3 regions of the Corynebacterium striatum genome follow, and region 1 is predicted to be linked to each of the others. Evidence: predicted binding sites of a transcription regulator. Region 1 holds the regulator's gene; each other region holds the start of a gene.
The links. The regulator LexA, encoded in region 1, represses DNA repair genes until DNA is damaged. The targets are predictions, from matches to a motif close to CGAACANNTGTTCG.
Positions count from the first base shown of each region.

Region 1 (5,584 bases):
AAGTGGAGCGGCGTTGAGGTCACTCCCCTGTTTGGACGCCTTTCCAACGAAGAGCAGCACCGCGTGTTCTCTGGGCACCGTGGCCGCCGCATCGTCCTGTCCACCAACATTGCCGAGACCTCTCTGACCGTTCCCGGAATTCGCTATGTCGTTGACACAGGTACGGCACGCATTTCTCGCTACTCCACCCGCACCAAAGTCCAGCGTCTGCCCATCGAACCGATTTCACAGGCAAGCGCCAACCAGCGCTCAGGACGCTGTGGCCGTGTTGCGGACGGCATCGCGATTCGCTTGTACTCCGAGCAGGACTTCCTCTCCCGCCCTGAGTTCACCGATCCAGAAATCCTGCGCACCAACCTCGCCAGCGTCATCTTGCAGATGATCTCCTTGCGCTTGGGAGACATCTCGGAGTTTCCATTCGTCCAGTCGCCAGAGCAAAAGGCCGTGCGCGATGGCCTCTTGCTCCTCCACGAGCTTGGCGCTCTGAGCCCGCAAGAAGAAAAGGACGGGCTTCCGGTACTGACTGACGTCGGCCGTGTCCTCTCGCGAATACCAGTCGACCCGCGCATGGCACGTATGCTCGTCGAGGCACACCGCTCCGGCTGCCTCGAGGACATCATTGTCATCGTTGCCGCCATGACAATTCAAGACGTCCGCGAACGCCCGCTCGAGTTCCAGGCCCAAGCAGATCAAGCGCATGCGCGCTTTAAAGACAAGTCTTCAGACTTCTTGGCCATGCTTAATCTCTGGGACTTCGTGCAGGATGCCCGCAATGAGCTGAGCGGCAATGCCTTCCGCAAGCGCATGAAGAAGGACTTCCTCCACTACATGCGTATCCGCGAGTGGTTTGACTTGGTGCGCCAATTACGCGACGTCGCCAAGCAGCTCGGGTGGAACCATGAGGAGGCCACCGAACGCCGGCCCGATGACATTCATATGTCGCTGCTGTCCGGGCTCTTGTCCAACATTGGTGCCCGCGATGGCAACTCCAAGGAATTCCATGGCGCCCGCAACACCCGCTTCCTTGTGTTTCCAGGTTCTGCACTGGCCAAGAAGCCCCCGGAGTTTCTCATGGCGGCAGAACTCGTGGAGACCTCCCGCCTGTGGGCACGCGACGTCGCCGCGATCGACCCTGCCTGGGTGGAAAAGCTCGGCGCCAACCTGCTCAAGCACAACTATTCGGATCCGACGTGGTCACGCAAGCGCGCGGCCGCTGTAGCAACGCAGCGTTCGACGCTCTATGGCGTGCCCATCGTCACCGACCGCACGGTGCCCTATCATCGCGTCGACCCCGTAGCAGCACACGATATGTTTATCCGCAACGCTCTCATTGAAGGCGAGTGGAACACTCATCACCACTTCTTCCACGACAATGTGAAAAAGCTTGAGGAAGCAGCACAGTATGAGGACAAAGCACGACGTCGCGGACTCGTGGTGGACGAGGATACTCTCTTCGACTTCTATGACCAACGCATTCCAGCAAAGGTTACTACCGGACGTCATTTTGACTCTTGGTGGAAGAAACAGCAGCACCAGACTCCGGATCTGCTGGACTTCGATCCAGACAAGCTCATTGAGGACACCCATGATGTCACCGAGGAGGCATTCCCGGATCGCTGGCTGAAAGGCTCTATAGATTACGACTTGACCTACAAGTTTGAGCCAGGTGACCCACTCGACGGCGTGACGCTGATGGTCCCAGTACCGCTGCTTGCGGGTCTGGATACTGAAGGCTTCGATTGGCTGGTTCCGGGCCTGCGCCTTGAGCTGGTGACGGAACTTATCCGTTCCTTGCCAAAGGCGATTCGCCGCACGGTGGTCCCGGCGCCTGAGTTCGCGGAGCGAGCGCTGCCGCGGCTTATTCCATATGAGGGATCGATTACGCAGCAGCTTGCCGACGTCCTCCGTGAGCTCGGTGGCCAGGGCATCGACTCCACAGATTTCAAGACTTCCGCCCTGCCGGCACACCTGCGGATGAACTACGCTGCCGTGGATAAGCGCGGCAAGATCATTGATTCTGACAGGGACCTAGCCGCATTGGTCCGCCGCCAGGCCGGGCACATCAAGTCCTCGGTCTCCCGCGTGGGACGAAAGTCGGAGTCGAAGGCAGTGAAGGAATGGACCACGGATACGTTGGGCACCATTGATGAGGAAGTAACGACCGTGGTTGATGGCCACGAAGTCACCGCATATCCGGCACTCGTGACTTCTGCTGAGGGTGTCTCTTTGAAGGTTCACCCGACTAAGGCTGCGGCAGATGCGGCGATGATAACTACGACGTTGACGTTGCTAATGCGGGAGATTTCGGTCAACCACCAGCAGATGGTTAAGGGGCTGCCCTTGCAGCAGCGCGTAGCGGTGGACGCCTATCCACACGGTAGCGCTGAAGGATTGGTCAACGATGCTCGAGTGGCGGCGATCCGCGATCTCATGCTTGAGGAAGGCGGCCCGCAGCGTTCCCCGGAGGGATTCCGCACGCTTCTCGACGCCATCAAGCCGCAGGTTGCCGGCCGGGTTCGGCAGTCGGTGGTGGCAATTGCACCGGGACTTGCGGAGTACTCAAACCTGCGCGCTGAACTCGCGCACTGGGATGGCCCTGCCATTGACGACATGAAGGCACAGATGGAGTTCTTGCTGCCGAAGAACGCCATCACCATCCATGGCATGACGCACCTGCGCCATCTTCCCCGCTACATGCAGGCGATCCGAATCCGTTTGGAGGAGATGTCCCTCGACCCGGACAAGGACGCTGACCGTCAAGCAGAGGTCGAGGAGGCCAAGGCCTATCTGGCCAACCGCTTGCGGACTCTCCCAGCCGGGCGCGCAAAGACGCGGGAGGTCAAGGACATCTATTGGATGATGGAAGAGCTGCGGGTTTCGCTCTTCGCGCAACGCCTCGGCACGGCGCACCCAGTGTCGCTGCGCCGTATCCAAAAGGCAGTAGACAAGCTGCGCTAAGTCACATAGCCAATGGCTTAAAAGCTATCGCGGTCGCGGCGACGCATGAGTCGGATCTCTGATTCAAAGTCGTCCGCGCTCTCGAAGGATTTGTAGACCGATGCGAAACGCAGGTACGCAACCTCATCCAAGTCACGTAGTGGCTCGAGAATCGCAAGACCGATGTCATTGGCATTGACCTGGGAGGAACCGTGGCTACGCACGGTCTCCTCTACTTCTTGGGCAAGCTTCTTCAGCGCGTCATCCGTTACGTCACGGCCTTGGCATGCGCGACGCACACCGCGAATCAGCTTGTCCCTGCTGAAAGGCTCAGCCAAGCCATTTCGCTTGACGACTAACAAGACAGCTTTCTCGACTGTGGTAAAGCGGCCTTTGCATGAGGCACATTCACGGCGGCGCCGGATTGCTGTTCCTGCATCAACCACACGGGAGTCAATGACTCGTGACTGTTCATTATGGCAAAACGGGCAATACACCGTGCAGTTCCTTCCTCTTCCACGTCATCCGCCACTCACATGTGAGAGGCGGGCGTTGAGACCGCATTTAGTGTACTGCCCGATTCCCGCACGATGCCATTTATGCTCATCTGCTGGGCCCGACACCTAGGCCCAGCAAAGGCTTTGCGCGGATGGCTAGTTGTTCACGCTGGCTTGCACAACCTGCTGAGTTCCCTGCGGCGCAGCGCCCCCATCAGCCGTGAGACCACCAAACACAGTTCCGATGAACACTGCCACGCCGAACACCGCACCAAGAAGATAATTTCCGCGATTCGAGTTTTCACGCGAATTTGCCACCTCGCGCTGACCAGCATGATCGGTGCGTGGACGACACTGAGGAACACCGCTGTATGTTCGATTATCCACACTGAGTGTTCGAACATCACGCACATGTGGACTCCGTATAGCGCCGTAGCGTGCAGATACATCAGCATCCCAAACAGACGCCGCTGGCACAACGCTGGCGCGGTACGCACGGGATGACTTGAAGTAGTTAACCTGCTTGTTGTTGGAGTTGAGTACGATTGCCATGATGTTTCCTTAAGCGTTTTTCTTTGACGATTAGTTTGTGGCTACAGCCTATTCAAACGCTACGACACGTTCGAAAATTCCCATCGCCAATTCGTTCGAATTAGTTGCTATGTTCGATTTATAACAGCTTTTCGAAAGTTTGTCCATATCGAAGCGAAAATTCTCGAACATTTGCCCGCAACGTGATAGAAATGAAGAGAAGCTTTTCGAAAATTCGAACAGATAGTAGCTAACCAACCCACCCAAGCAGATTCGACGCCATATCTATCCCACCCAAGGAGACCCGATGCCACGCAAACCCGCCAAGAATTCTGGGAAGCCGGACATCAATTCACTCTCTGCGCGCCAGCGCCGCATCCTGGACGTCATCCACGACGCTGTGATGCTGCGCGGCTACCCGCCTAGCATCCGTGAAATCGGCGACGCCGCCGGACTGCAATCCACCTCCTCCGTGGCCTACCAGCTCAAGCAACTCGAGGAGAAGGGCTTTCTGCGTCGCGACCCTAACAAGCCACGAGCCGTAGACGTCCGACACCTCAATAATGAGGAAGACACCAAGAAGCCGGGCCGCAAGACAGGAGCCAAGGCAGATAAACCAGAACCTGGTTCATCGATGACGCCTGAAGAGGCTTCTGAGGTTGCTTACATTCCAGTTGTTGGCCGTATCGCTGCGGGCTCCCCCATCACGGCTGAAGAAAATATTGACACTTATTTCCCGATGCCAAACGACGTAGTGGGAACCGGTGAGCTATATATGCTGCAGGTTGTCGGGGACTCCATGCGTGATGCCGGTATCCTCAATGGAGACTGGGTCATTATCCGCTCCCAGAATGTCGCTGAAGAGGGCGAATTCGTAGCAGCGCTGCTGGACGGCGACGAGGCAACTGTCAAGGAATTCCACCGCGATTCCTCGGGCATCTGGCTCCTGCCACACAATGACGCCTACTCCCCAATCAAGGGTGACGATGCGGAGATCATGGGCAAGGTTGTTTCCGTCTTCCGCAAGCTTTAGCAGGCGATGTAACATCTTTTCTAGCGGGCATTACCCTCTAATTCCACCCCCTTAAGGGACAGAATTCCACTTCTCGGGTTTTAGCGCCCAAAATCACACATTCCAAAAGTGCAGGCAGTGACTTTAAATTTCACTGCCTGCACTTTTTCTTATATGTGTACACCTTTGGTTTATTCCGATTCGTAGGGTTTTCTGGAAAACTAGGGTTAAGTCAGTTCTATTACTGCGAAAGTACCGCCCCCAACCCCGAGGGCGGAACGGAATACCCAATGCCCCACCCCGTTACGGGCATATTGTTGGAGGACTCTATGTACGCAGAGGAGCGTCGCCGCCAGATCGCATCCCTCACTGCTGTTGAGGGACGCGTTAATGTAACTGAGCTTTCCGAGCGGTTCGATGTCACCGCCGAAACCATCAGACGAGATCTCGCCGTCTTGGATAGAGAGGGCGTGGTTCATCGTGTGCATGGCGGCGCAGTGGCGTCCCAGTCTTTCCAAACCGCTGAGTTCACCTTGGACACGCGCCAGCGTTCAGCCACGGGCGCAAAAATCGCCATTGCGCGCGCCGCGATGCAATTCTTGCCTGA
Region 1 covers NZ_CP068158.1:2,694,330-2,699,913, reverse strand. The annotation lists gene hrpA (ATP-dependent RNA helicase HrpA) at 1-2,958, shown strand, start outside; gene nrdR (transcriptional regulator NrdR) at 2,976-3,434, opposite strand; gene I6I72_RS12590 (hypothetical protein) at 3,591-3,986, opposite strand; gene lexA (transcriptional repressor LexA) at 4,273-4,998, shown strand; gene I6I72_RS12580 (DeoR/GlpR family DNA-binding transcription regulator) at 5,307-5,584, shown strand, end outside.

Region 2 (5,584 bases), 1.2 Mb from region 1:
AGCGTCGTAATGCCGCCGTGAACGACCGCAATAGATACGCCTTGTTCGGCCAGGCGAGCAGAAGCGGCGAAGAAGCCGGAGTTCTCGGTCAGATTGATGGTGAACAAGCGGCCCTCATGCGCGAGCAGGTCATCTGCCTCGACGAGGTCCGGGGTATTGCGCAGGGAGGTTGCCACGAACTTGGACGCGACCTCGGTGCGCGGGTTGGAGAAGACCTCGTATACGCTACCGGCCTCGATGATGCGGCCGTTTTCCATCACGGCGACCTTGTCGGCGATGGAGCGGACGACCTCCATCTCGTGGGTAATCACGACGATGGTGATGCCAAGGTCGCGGTTGACCTTACGCAGCAGTTCCAGCACCTCGTGGGTGGTGGTGGGGTCGAGCGCGGAGGTGGCTTCGTCGGCAAGCAGCAGGGACGGGTTGGTAGCCAGCGCACGAGCGATGCCCACGCGCTGCTTCTGACCGCCGGAGAGCTGCTCCGGGTAGTTCGAGCCCTTGTCGCCCAGGCCGACGAACTGCAGGAGCTCCTCGACGCGGCGCTTGCGCTCCTCCTTTGGAACACCTGCCAGACGCAGTGGGTACTCAATGTTGCCCGCAGCGGTACGCGAAGACATCAGGTTGAACTGCTGGAAGATCATGCCGATGTTGCGGCGAATGCCGCGCAGCGTGGGCTCTGGCATGCCCACGATGTCGGTGCCGTCTAGCAGCAGCTGGCCGGAGGTCGGCTTGTCCAGGCCGTTGATCATGCGGACCAACGTGGACTTACCGGCGCCGGAGAAACCGATGATGCCGACGATCTCGCCGGGCTCGACGGTCAGGGAAACGCTGTCAAGCGCCTTTGTTTCGGTCTTCTTGTTCTTGAAAACTTTGGTGATGTTTCGAAACTCAATGCGGGTACCTTGCTTGGCCCCTGATTGCTGTGTCACGTGAGGTGTTTCCTTCAAATCGATGTGACGGTTGACGGCCGAAACCCCGGACACGCTGTGGTGTTCCGGGGAAGGCTGAGATGGCTACTTGGAAGTGGTCTTTTCCAGGCGGTCGAGGATTTCTTTCAGCTCTTCTGCGGACTTCTCAACGGGAACGGAGGTGCCCTTGGAGTCCTCAGCAACTGCGTCCTGGACAGCCTTGGTGTGCCAGATTTCAGCGACCTTCTTGATCTGCTCGTTGTTAGCATCCTCAGTGCGAACGACGAATGCGTTGATGTAAGGCTCAGCTTCTGGGGAGTTCGGGTCATCCTGGAACACGGAGGTGGTCGGGTCGATACCTGCGCGGTCGAGGAAGGAGTTGTTGATGATGGCCGGCTTGCCCTCGCCGTAAGCGGTTGGGGTCTGGGCGGCGTCGACAGGCACAACCTTGACCTTGGACTTAGCCTCGTCGATGTCCGGCAGACCCGGGGTGATGAGGCCTTCCTTCTTCAGTGTGACGAGCTTGGCCTGGACCAGCACGTTGATGGCGCGGCCCTGGTTGGTGGAGTCGTTCGGGATGGCGACTTCCTGGCCCTCGATGCCGTCGAGGGATTTGTGGTCCTTCCAGAACAGAGCCAGCGGAACGATCTCGGTTGCGACGATCGGAACGAGGTCGGTGCCGTTGCCCTTGTTGAACTCAGCAAGGAACTTCAGGTGCTGGAAGTTGTTGGTGTCCAGCTCGCCCTGGTTCAGGGCCTGGTTCGGGGTGTTGTAGTCGGAGAAGTTCTTGACCTCGATCTCGAGACCCTGCTTCTCAGCCTCGTCCTCGAAAGCAGACCATGCCTTCTTGGCGGCGTCGGTAGTGCCGATGACGATTGGGCCGTCAGACTCGCCGGAAGCGGAGTCGGAGGAATCGGAGGAGCAAGCCACGAGGCTGGTGGCTGCGATAACTGCTGCGGAGGAAGCTGCAAGAACGCGACGGATACGCATGATAGGAGGAATCCCTTCGATTGAAATAGATTTGAATGAAAGAAACCTAACAGGGATTGAACCGCTTTGTCTATATTGGATGTAGCGTGCACGTAAATTGACTAGAACATAATTTCGATCATATTGTTTTTCCATGAGGTTCAACGGTGGGGCGGCGCTACCCTGGTCACGGGTGGAAAGGATTCTTTCTGGACGTCCTACGCCCACTCCCGTGCCCGTGGATCATGTGGGTTCCCCTGTGGATTCGCCGGAGCACGGGGCGTCGTCAGTGGCGTTTGCGGAGCTGCATGCCGTGTCGTCCTATAGCTTTTTGGACGGCGCTTCGGAACCAGAGGAGCTGGTGGCGCGGGCGGTGGAGCTGGGCCTGTGTGGCCTTGCGCTGGTGGACAAGGACGGATTCTACGGCCTCATGAAATTCGCTGAGGCCGCAGCCAAAGTGGGGCTACCTGCGGTGTTCGGTGCGGAGCTTTCGCTTCCCGACGCCCCCCTGACCGTCCTTGCTCGCACACCCGAGGGGTACCGCCGGCTTTCACGTTTGATCGCACAGGCCCGTATGGATGCGGGGGTAAAGGATGAAGTGGCGTACCCGCCCTTGGGGGAGATTGCTGAGCGGCTCCAGGATCATTGCCTTTTTCTGGTGGGGTGGGAGTGGCTGGATAAAATCGACCACTTGCTCGAAAGAATAAAAATAGACAGCATAGTCCTCGAATATGCGTGCACTATGACTCCTGAGGACGCGGATCACTATGCTGCGCTCGATCGATACAACGGCCTCCGGGCCATCGCAACCGCTCGTCCCGCAGCGGCCACCCGGCAGCAGGCCAGGCTGGCTGGTGCCAAGCAGGCGTTGGCCAGGCGGCAGTCCCTCGAGCAGGCGGCTCCCGACGCCCACCCCATGGGCGCCGGCTGGCTGCGCTCGGGTGAGCAGATGGCGCAGCTTTTCCCGGACCGGCCGGAGCTTATCGCGGAGACGGTCGCTGTTTTAAACGAATGCAGTTTTACCTGGGACGCGTTGGCGCCCAACCTGCCGGACTTCGAGGTGCCCGACGGGTACACGGAGATGACCTGGCTGGAACACCTGACCTGGGTGCGCGCCGAGGAGCGTTATGCCTCCCGGCCCGCTGACGTGCAGCAGCGGGCATGGAAGCAGATCGCCTATGAGCTAGGGGTTATCGAACAGCTGACATTCCCCGGCTACTTCCTCATCGTGTGCGACCTAGTGGATTTCTGTAAGCGCTCCAACATCCTGTGCCAGGGCCGCGGCTCGGCGGCGAACTCTGCGGTGTGTTTTGCTTTGGGTATTACCAACGCGGAACCGATTTCCGCGGGCCTTCTTTTTGAGCGTTTTCTTTCTCCTGACCGCGACGGTCCGCCGGACATCGATATCGACATCGAGTCCGGTCGCCGCGAGGAGGTTATCCAGTACGTCTACGAAAAGCATGGGCGTGAGCGGGCTGCGCAGGTGGCCAACGTCATCACGTATCGCCGCAAGGGCGCGACTCGCGACGCCGCTCGTGCCCTCGGCTACCCACAGGGCTCCGCGGATTCCTGGTCGAAGGGGCTTTCGGAGCCGCCGGGGGACGTCGTCAAGCTGGCGGAACAATTCCTCGGGCAACCGCGCCATCTGGGCATTCACTCGGGCGGCATGGTGTTGTGCGACCGCCCCATCGCGGATGTGGTGCCGATGGAGTGGGCACGGATGGAAAAGCGTTCGGTGTTGCAGTGGGACAAGGATGATTGCGCGGCGGCCGGGCTGGTGAAGTTCGATCTACTGGGGCTGGGCATGCTCGAGGCGCTGCACCACATGCAGGACTTGGTGGAGGAGACCACTGGGCACAAGGTGAATCTGTGGGAGCTGGACCTGGCGGAAAAAGAGGTCTACGACATGCTGTGCCGCGCCGATGCGGTGGGGGTGTTCCAGGTGGAGTCGCGCGCGCAGTTGTCCACGCTGCCGCGTTTGAAGCCGCGGAAGTTCTTCGACCTGGTGGTGGAGGTTGCGCTCATCCGTCCCGGCCCGATTCAGGGTGGTTCGGTGCATCCTTATCTGCGCCGGCGCGACGGTAAGGAGGCGGTGACCTATGACCACCCAGTGCTGGAGAAGTCCCTGGGCAAGACGCTGGGCATTCCGCTGTTTCAGGAACAGCTGATGCAGATTGCCGTCGACGCCGCGGGCTTTTCCGGCGCGGAGGCCGACGATCTGCGGCGTGCGATGGGCTCGAAGCGCTCGCCTGCGCGGATGGCGGCGATTCGGCAGCGCTTCTACGACGGGCTGGCGCAGACCAATGGGATTGTGGGCGAGACCGCGGACAAGCTGTGGAACAAGATTGTGGCCTTTGCCGCGTACGGTTTCCCGGAGTCGCACTCGCAGTCTTTTGCCTCGTTGGTCTACTTCTCGGCGTGGATGAAGTATCACTATCCGGCGCAGTTTTGCGTGGGCCTGCTGCGGGCGCAGCCGATGGGCTTTTATTCGCCGCAATCGCTCATTCAGGATGCGCGGCGGCACGGAGTGGAAGTTCTTCCGCTGGACGTGAACGCTTCGGGATGTCAGGCGCGTGCGGTGGTCCAAGACGGCGGCGAGGTGGCGATCCGGCTGGGCCTTAACCTCATCAAGGGGTTGGGGGAGAAGGCTGCGCAGCGTATCGAGGATGCATGCGCGCAGGCGCCTTTTGCGGATATTGCGGACCTGGCGCGGCGTGCGGATCTCAGCGTGGAGCACGTGGAGGCATTGGCCTGTGCGGGGGCGTTGGATTGTTTCGGGCTTTCGCGCCGTCAGGCGTTGTGGCAGGCGGGCGTTGCGGCGACGGAGCGTGCCGGCATGTTGCCGGGGCTTTCGGCTATTTCTGCGCCGAGCCTGCCCGGGATGAGCGCGTTTGAGCTGATGGCTTCCGACGTCGCCAGTACTGGCGTTACCCACGACAAACAGCCGATGGAGCTCGTGCGCGCCGCGCTTAACGACGCCCACGTGTGCACCGCCTCCGACCTGCGCCACGTTCCGGATGGAACGCGCGTGCGTATCGCCGGGATTGTGACGCATAGGCAGCGTCCGCAGACTGCCGCTGGCGTCATCTTTTTGGGCTTGGAGGATGAGACCGGCTTGATGAACGTGATGGTCTCGCCGGGGCTGTGGCAGCTCAACAAGACCGTGGCCAGGACGTCTAAAGCGCTGGTTATTCGTGGCATCGTGCAAAATGCCACGGGTGCGGTCAACGTGGTGGCAGACAAGCTGGAGCCGCTTGCCATGGGTGAGTGGCTCTCCCGCGGCTCGCGTGATTTCCGTTAGGCCGCATAAACACTCGTTGTGTGTTTATCGTGGACGGGAATGGAAGAGCGAAGAAACCGCACAGCGCGGCGCATCCTGAAAGGTACTGTCTACCCGCACAACATTCACCCCGCGCTGGATTTTTACCACGCTGGCAGTGGGCCTGCTTTTCTTCCTGCTCTACCTGGCCTTTTCTAAGTACGGGCGGATTCCGTGCCTGCGCTCATTATCGATGGCTTGGCGATTATCGCGACGCTGTTCGGCACCGCGGCGTCGCTTGGCATTGGTGCTTTGCAGATCGGCCGTGGCGTTGAGGTGGGATTTGTCTTTTGACCCGGCGGTTATTCGCTACCACTTTGAGGAGCAAGCGCTTGCCAACGCCGTGGTGCAGGGCGTTCGCGAGCACGGTGACGACTTTGCTCTATCG
Region 2 covers NZ_CP068158.1:941,936-947,519, reverse strand. The annotation lists gene I6I72_RS04375 (methionine ABC transporter ATP-binding protein) at 1-929, opposite strand, end outside; gene I6I72_RS04370 (MetQ/NlpA family ABC transporter substrate-binding protein) at 1,014-1,898, opposite strand; gene I6I72_RS04365 (error-prone DNA polymerase) at 2,032-5,178, shown strand; partial or broken gene I6I72_RS04360 (hypothetical protein) at 5,383-5,469, shown strand; gene I6I72_RS04355 (hypothetical protein) at 5,480-5,584, shown strand, end outside.
Region 2: the regulator LexA is predicted to act here: its motif matches at 2,002-2,015, upstream of I6I72_RS04365 (error-prone DNA polymerase).

Region 3 (5,584 bases), 480 kb from region 1:
GAGGAATCCAAGTAGAACGAGACCCATTCGACGGAATTAAGGAATCCGATGTCCACGCTTAAGAAGCTCAAGTTCTTCCCAGTTACCGCAGCTCTTATCGCGGTGATGTGGGCTTTGCATCTGCTTGACTACGAATGGGTCGTCACCTCTGGGTTGAGTACCGTCACCATTGGTGGCTCGATAGTCGTGACCTTCTTTGCGCTCGTCTTTGGCATCCCCACAGAAAAGGTTTTGGGCAGCAAGAAATACTTCGTCGTTGGCCTTCTGGCACAAATGGTTTCGGCACCGCTCGCTCTTGTTATTGCCCGTGGAATTGAGATCACCGGCTTGAATCGATGGGGCGACGACTTGCTCCACAACTTCTTGTTTACGCCGGTTGGCTGGATCTTTGGCGCAGCCATGTATGCCTCAGCGATTATGCCCCGCCTGTGGAAGCGCCGCTTCCGAGTACTTATCATGGTGCTGGCCTTGACCAACGTCTTTTACGCCGGCTCTCTTGCAGATGTGCTTGGCCTTACCGCGGCCCTGCTTGGTCTTTTCTTGGGCATGTGGAGGCATCCTCAATCGCGTGCGACGCCCTCACTTCGCGAGCGGCGCGTCCTCGTTGCCCTGATTTTGGGCGCGGTTGCCATCAGCCCCGTCCTCGTGGCAATCAATCCCACCGCCGAAGGGCCCTTTTCTGACCTCACCCGACTCATGTGGGGGCCTGTGCTTTCCGACGTCTCCGTCGAAGTTCTGTGCACACTCGATTCCACGTCCGCTGCGTGCATCTCGTCAGCTGACATTGCTCGCATGCATGGCTTTGGGCCCATGTTGGCCAACCTGATGCCGCTTCTTCTTCAGCTTGTATTGTGCTTTGGCTTGGTGCGCGGCCGGCGTGTTGCTTGGTCTCTTTCCTTGGTCGTCCAGCTCGCGTCCTTGGGCTTCCTCCTGATTCAGCTTTGGGATCTTGACCAAGATGGCTTCTTTTTGTATAGGGTTAATCTGTTTGAAGCGCTGCTTCCTTGGCTGTTCTGCATTGCTGTGTTGCTCTACTCGCACAAGCTTTTTAGCGTTCACGAATCCCCGCGCATGCTTAAGAAATACGCGGGCATCCTGGCCATTGTGGCTGCTTCCTGTTCGGCTGCGTGGCTGCTCGGAACGCTGCTGGTTAAGTCGGCGTTTGTAGGCGGGGCGTCGTTAAGCACTGCTCTTGCTGAGTGGCCGTTGCGATTCCTTCCTGCAGTGATCACACTGGTCGCTCCACACGAGCTGATCCCCGCCAGCGGTTTCGGCTGGTTCCTTTACGAATGGGTGGGCAACGTATGGTGGCTCGCAGTGATTTGGGCCCTGTGGCGCTGCTTTTCCGCCCCTTCGGATCCTCAGCAGGAGGCCGACCGTGTCAAGGCGCGCGAAATCCTGGAACGACGTTCTGGCGACCACCTCTCTTTCATGACTTTGTGGCAGGGCAACCGATATTTCTTCGAGCGAGATTCCTACGTGGCCTACCGTGCTTCCAACGGAATTGCCCTGACTCTGGGCGGACCGGTCGGCGACGATATTTCGCGTGAGTTTGAAGACTTTGTCAGGACCGAAGGCATGACACCGGCGTGGTATTCCGTGAATGCTGACTTTGCTAATAACCACCCAGATTTTAAGCGTCTCGAGGTCGCCGAGGAAGCGGTGCTGAGCTGTGAGAACACCGAATTTAAGGGTAAGAAATTCCAGAACATCCGCACCGCGCGTAACAAGGCGGCGAAGGAAGGCGTCACAACTGTCTGGACCACTTGGGACGAACTCGACGTCGGTGTGGCATCCGCCCTCGTGGCACTGAGTGAGGAATGGGTGAGCGAGAAAGCGCTCCCAGAGATGGGGTTCACCTTGGGTGGTATCGAAGAAATGAAGGTGGCTGGCACGCGGCTCCTCCTAGCAATTGGTGATGATGGCATGATTCATGGCATGACCAGCTGGATGCCGGTCCGCCGTGATGGGCAACTTGCGGGGTATACGCTCGACGTGATGCGCCGCAATGATCAGGGGTTTAAGGGCGTGATGGAACTGCTCATCTCGGAGGCGCTTGTGATTGCGGCTGGAGAAGGCTGCGAGTGGATTTCGCTTTCTGGTGCGCCGTTGGCAGGATCAGCCGAGAAGCCATCCACACTTGATACTTTGCTCGCCAAAATAGGAGAGCAGATGGAACCTCTCTATGGATTCCGTTCTCTGGCTGCCAGTAAGAGGAAGTTTCAGCCTGAAGAGCACAAGTGGTTCCTTTGCTACGAGGACGAGCTATCGCTTCCTTCGATCGGTCTGGCAGTTGTTCACGCATACCTGCCCAACTTGAAAGCATCCGAGGCGCTTAACGCTCTTCGTCTTTCAAACAGTTAGCTCGGGCCTCCCTTCTTCTTGCTGCCACGGCCTCCATGAAAGTTCGCAACCAGTTGCGTTTCTTCGGAGCGAGGGGGCCTTCGGCTCGGGAGAATTCGTAGTGGCCATCGTCGAAGAGCCAGATGATGTCATTGGTTTCTTCGTCCATGATGTACCAGACGCGGCCGTCGGTCTTGAGGTTGTGGTGAGGCTGGCATAGGCTCACCAAATTCGATGCTGTGGTTTGGCCTCCGTCTGCGAAGTTTATGCGGTGGTCCATCTGGCATTCCCAGGCTGGGCGGTCACAACCAGGGATGCGGCAGGTGAGGTCGCGCCCTTCGACGTACGCACGGATCGTGGCCGGTGTGGTGTAACTGCTGCTTACCGCGGTCTCGGCCTTTTCCATGTCACGAACGACAGTGGGTTCCAGTGTGTCCGCTACCTCAGCGGATACCCAGCCGACGTCTTGAATGAACGCAGGCGCATCCTTGAGGTCGCTAGCGCGGTACATGTTGAGGATGACTGTGGCTTGGGAATTAGCTTCTCCGCGAATGAGTTTTTCGAGGGCCTCGGCCGGAGTGATCTCTAGCTTTTCGGCGGTGTCTTTGATGTGTTTGTCTAGTTCGAATGCTGTGGCGGCGTCGTATTCGGCGCTGATGGCCTCTCGGCCGCCCGGTACTGGGTAGGTGGAGTAGGAATCATTTCGCTTTTCCTCTTCCTTTGATTCTGGCTCGATGTTGTCATCAAGCAGGCGGAGGAGGTCGTAGATGAATTTGGTGATGGCGCGGTTGGATGGAAGACCCTGCCGCGGCTTAGTGGGAGTGAAAAACTCGCACAACGCCGCGTCAATTTGCTCGAGAGCTTCCGGTGAAGGCGCGCCGAGTTTGTTGAGAGCGAGGTCGATGGCAGTGAGCCTGGATATGTCGAGGAAGTATGACTCATGTTGCAACGCAAGCAATTGAGGCAATTCGTGGATGCGGTATAGAGCGAAGAGAATCTTCTTTGTTTGGTAGGTACCGCGGCCTGTTGTGGTGGCCAGATTTTGGATAACAAGTTCGATATCTGCGTCGTGCTCTGGAATACATTTGGCCCAGAGCTCAAACTCAAGCTTTCTTACTTCCCTGGCGGCAGTGGCTACAGGGCATGAGGTGTCATTGACCAGGTAGTATCCGTTCATTCCCCCAGGCCCCCGCCGTTAGAATATCTGTTTGCATGTTCATGCCCCTCATTCTAAACATGCACGGAGTTAAACTCAAGGGAAAATCGAAAATGTGTACGAAAGAAGTGAAAGAGGTAAAAGTGGAAAAATATTATAAAAGATACGCGTGTTAATAAAGGGATAATTGGGTTTGTCTCGGTACAGTTACGCGCATGACTTCAAATAAGGGAATGCGCAAGGCCATCGTTGCTGTTGTTGGATCCGTTGCTCTAGCTATCGCAGGAACGATGACCGCCGGCGCTTGGACCTCGAGTGCCCCTTCGGGAATTGACATCGCAGCACACCAGCATCCAGGTGGAGCGCTGATTAATTGGAGTGACGTCAAGACTGACGGTCAGTCCTTCGCCTTCGTCAAGGCAAGTGAGGGCAGCGACTGGACAAACTCTTATTTTGTTGCTGATGCCAACGCAGCCTCTGCTGCGGGCCTCAAGGTTGGTGCTTATCACTACGCGCGCCCGGCGTCGTCAGCTTCAGCGCAGGCTGCCCACTTTGCGGCGCAGCTGGCGCTCGTGCCAGGTCAGACCCTGCCTCCTGTTCTTGACATTGAGGTAGACGAGGGCTTGTCACCGGTGCAACTAGCCAATTGGATTCGCCAATTCACCACCGAACTGCGCGCGCTTACCGGCCGTACCCCGATGATCTACACCTACAAGTACTTCTGGATGGGGCAGATGGGTAACACCAAGGAATTCTCCGATATGCCGCTCTGGCTCGCCGCATACCAGGATAAGGCCCCGGAACCAGTGGGCGGCTGGGACAAGATCTCCTTCTGGCAACGTTCCGGCTCCGGCCGCGTTAACGGCATTACCGGTCCGGTGGACATGAACCTGTTTAACGGTAGCGAGGGGCAGCTCGAGTCCTTCAGCAACGGCAACTACCTCGACATCGGCGGAATCCTTGAGGGCCTTGTGCTCGGCGACGACGCACCAGACCTCAGCTCCAACAGTGGTCCGCTGATCGGAGCCATCCTCGCGTTGGCGGCAGGCATTATCGCGACGCCGCAGCTTGTCGACGCCGCCGAGCAGGCAGGTCTTGGCGGGAACGCTGCGGGCGTGTTCACGGACTTCGTCAAGCAGCTCACCCAGAATGGAACGCTGCCTATCGATGACCTCGTAGAAATGGCAACTGGCGACTTCACAGTCGGCGACTTGGCCATCCTTCTGGACAACGCGGGCCATATCGCTACGAAAAACGGCGTCAATCCAGACCAAGTAGAGCAGGCACAGGAAGCAGTTAATCAGCTCGCGCAGTAGCGCCCTGCATGTGCTTTTTGGTCCACTTCTCGTCTTTGTAATGGGCGGGGACAGCGCCACCTAACAGCAACTTTGCCAGTTGTGCGGCTGCAACGGAGCCCGCAGCTGGCATTTCGCGATCAGAGCCCAAGAGGATGATGTTGCCGTAACGCCTGCCTTTGAGCATTGGTGGATCGGCAATAACGGAGATGTGTTCAAAGACCTGCGACATTCCCTGCAGCTCAGCTTTGGCGATAGACAAGTCGTGGTGATCGCCGCAGTTAGCTACGTAGAGGCCTCCGGGAGCGAGGGCGTCGTGAGCCGCACGGAAGAATTCAACCGTGGTGAGGGGATATGGCGTCGTGTCGCCTGCAAAGACGTCACGGATGATGACGTCGCGGCTGGCAGGGACGAAACTGTCTGTAACCGCGCGGGCCTCGCCGGCGCGAATCTTGACGGTGGGCGAGCGGGGGACGTCGAAAAGCGTACGCACAAGCTCGCCCAGCTTTGCATCGAGCTCGACCACTGTGTGCCGTGATTTGGGCCAGATACTGGCGAAATAGCGGGGAAGGGAGCAGCCCGCGCCGCCCAAGTGGGTCATGCGCAGCGAAGCTGGATCGACTGGCAGAAGCGTTTCTACCGCCGCGGCAATCCACCGCATGTACTCGAACTCGAGGACTTCCGGGGAACCAATCACGATGTGGCTCGATGGCACACCATTGACCATGAGGATGTAACCATTGTCGTGATATTCGTCTGCGAGTACCTCAGCCGTGCCTGTGGAAATCTC
Region 3 covers NZ_CP068158.1:273,641-279,224, reverse strand. The annotation lists gene I6I72_RS01335 (alpha/beta hydrolase) at 1-62, shown strand, start outside; gene I6I72_RS01330 (bifunctional lysylphosphatidylglycerol flippase/synthetase MprF) at 49-2,364, shown strand; gene I6I72_RS01325 (HNH endonuclease signature motif containing protein) at 2,336-3,520, opposite strand; gene I6I72_RS01320 (glycoside hydrolase family 25 protein) at 3,715-4,815, shown strand; gene I6I72_RS01315 (spermidine synthase) at 4,796-5,584, opposite strand, start outside.
Region 3: the regulator LexA is predicted to act here: its motif matches at 3,541-3,554, upstream of I6I72_RS01325 (HNH endonuclease signature motif containing protein).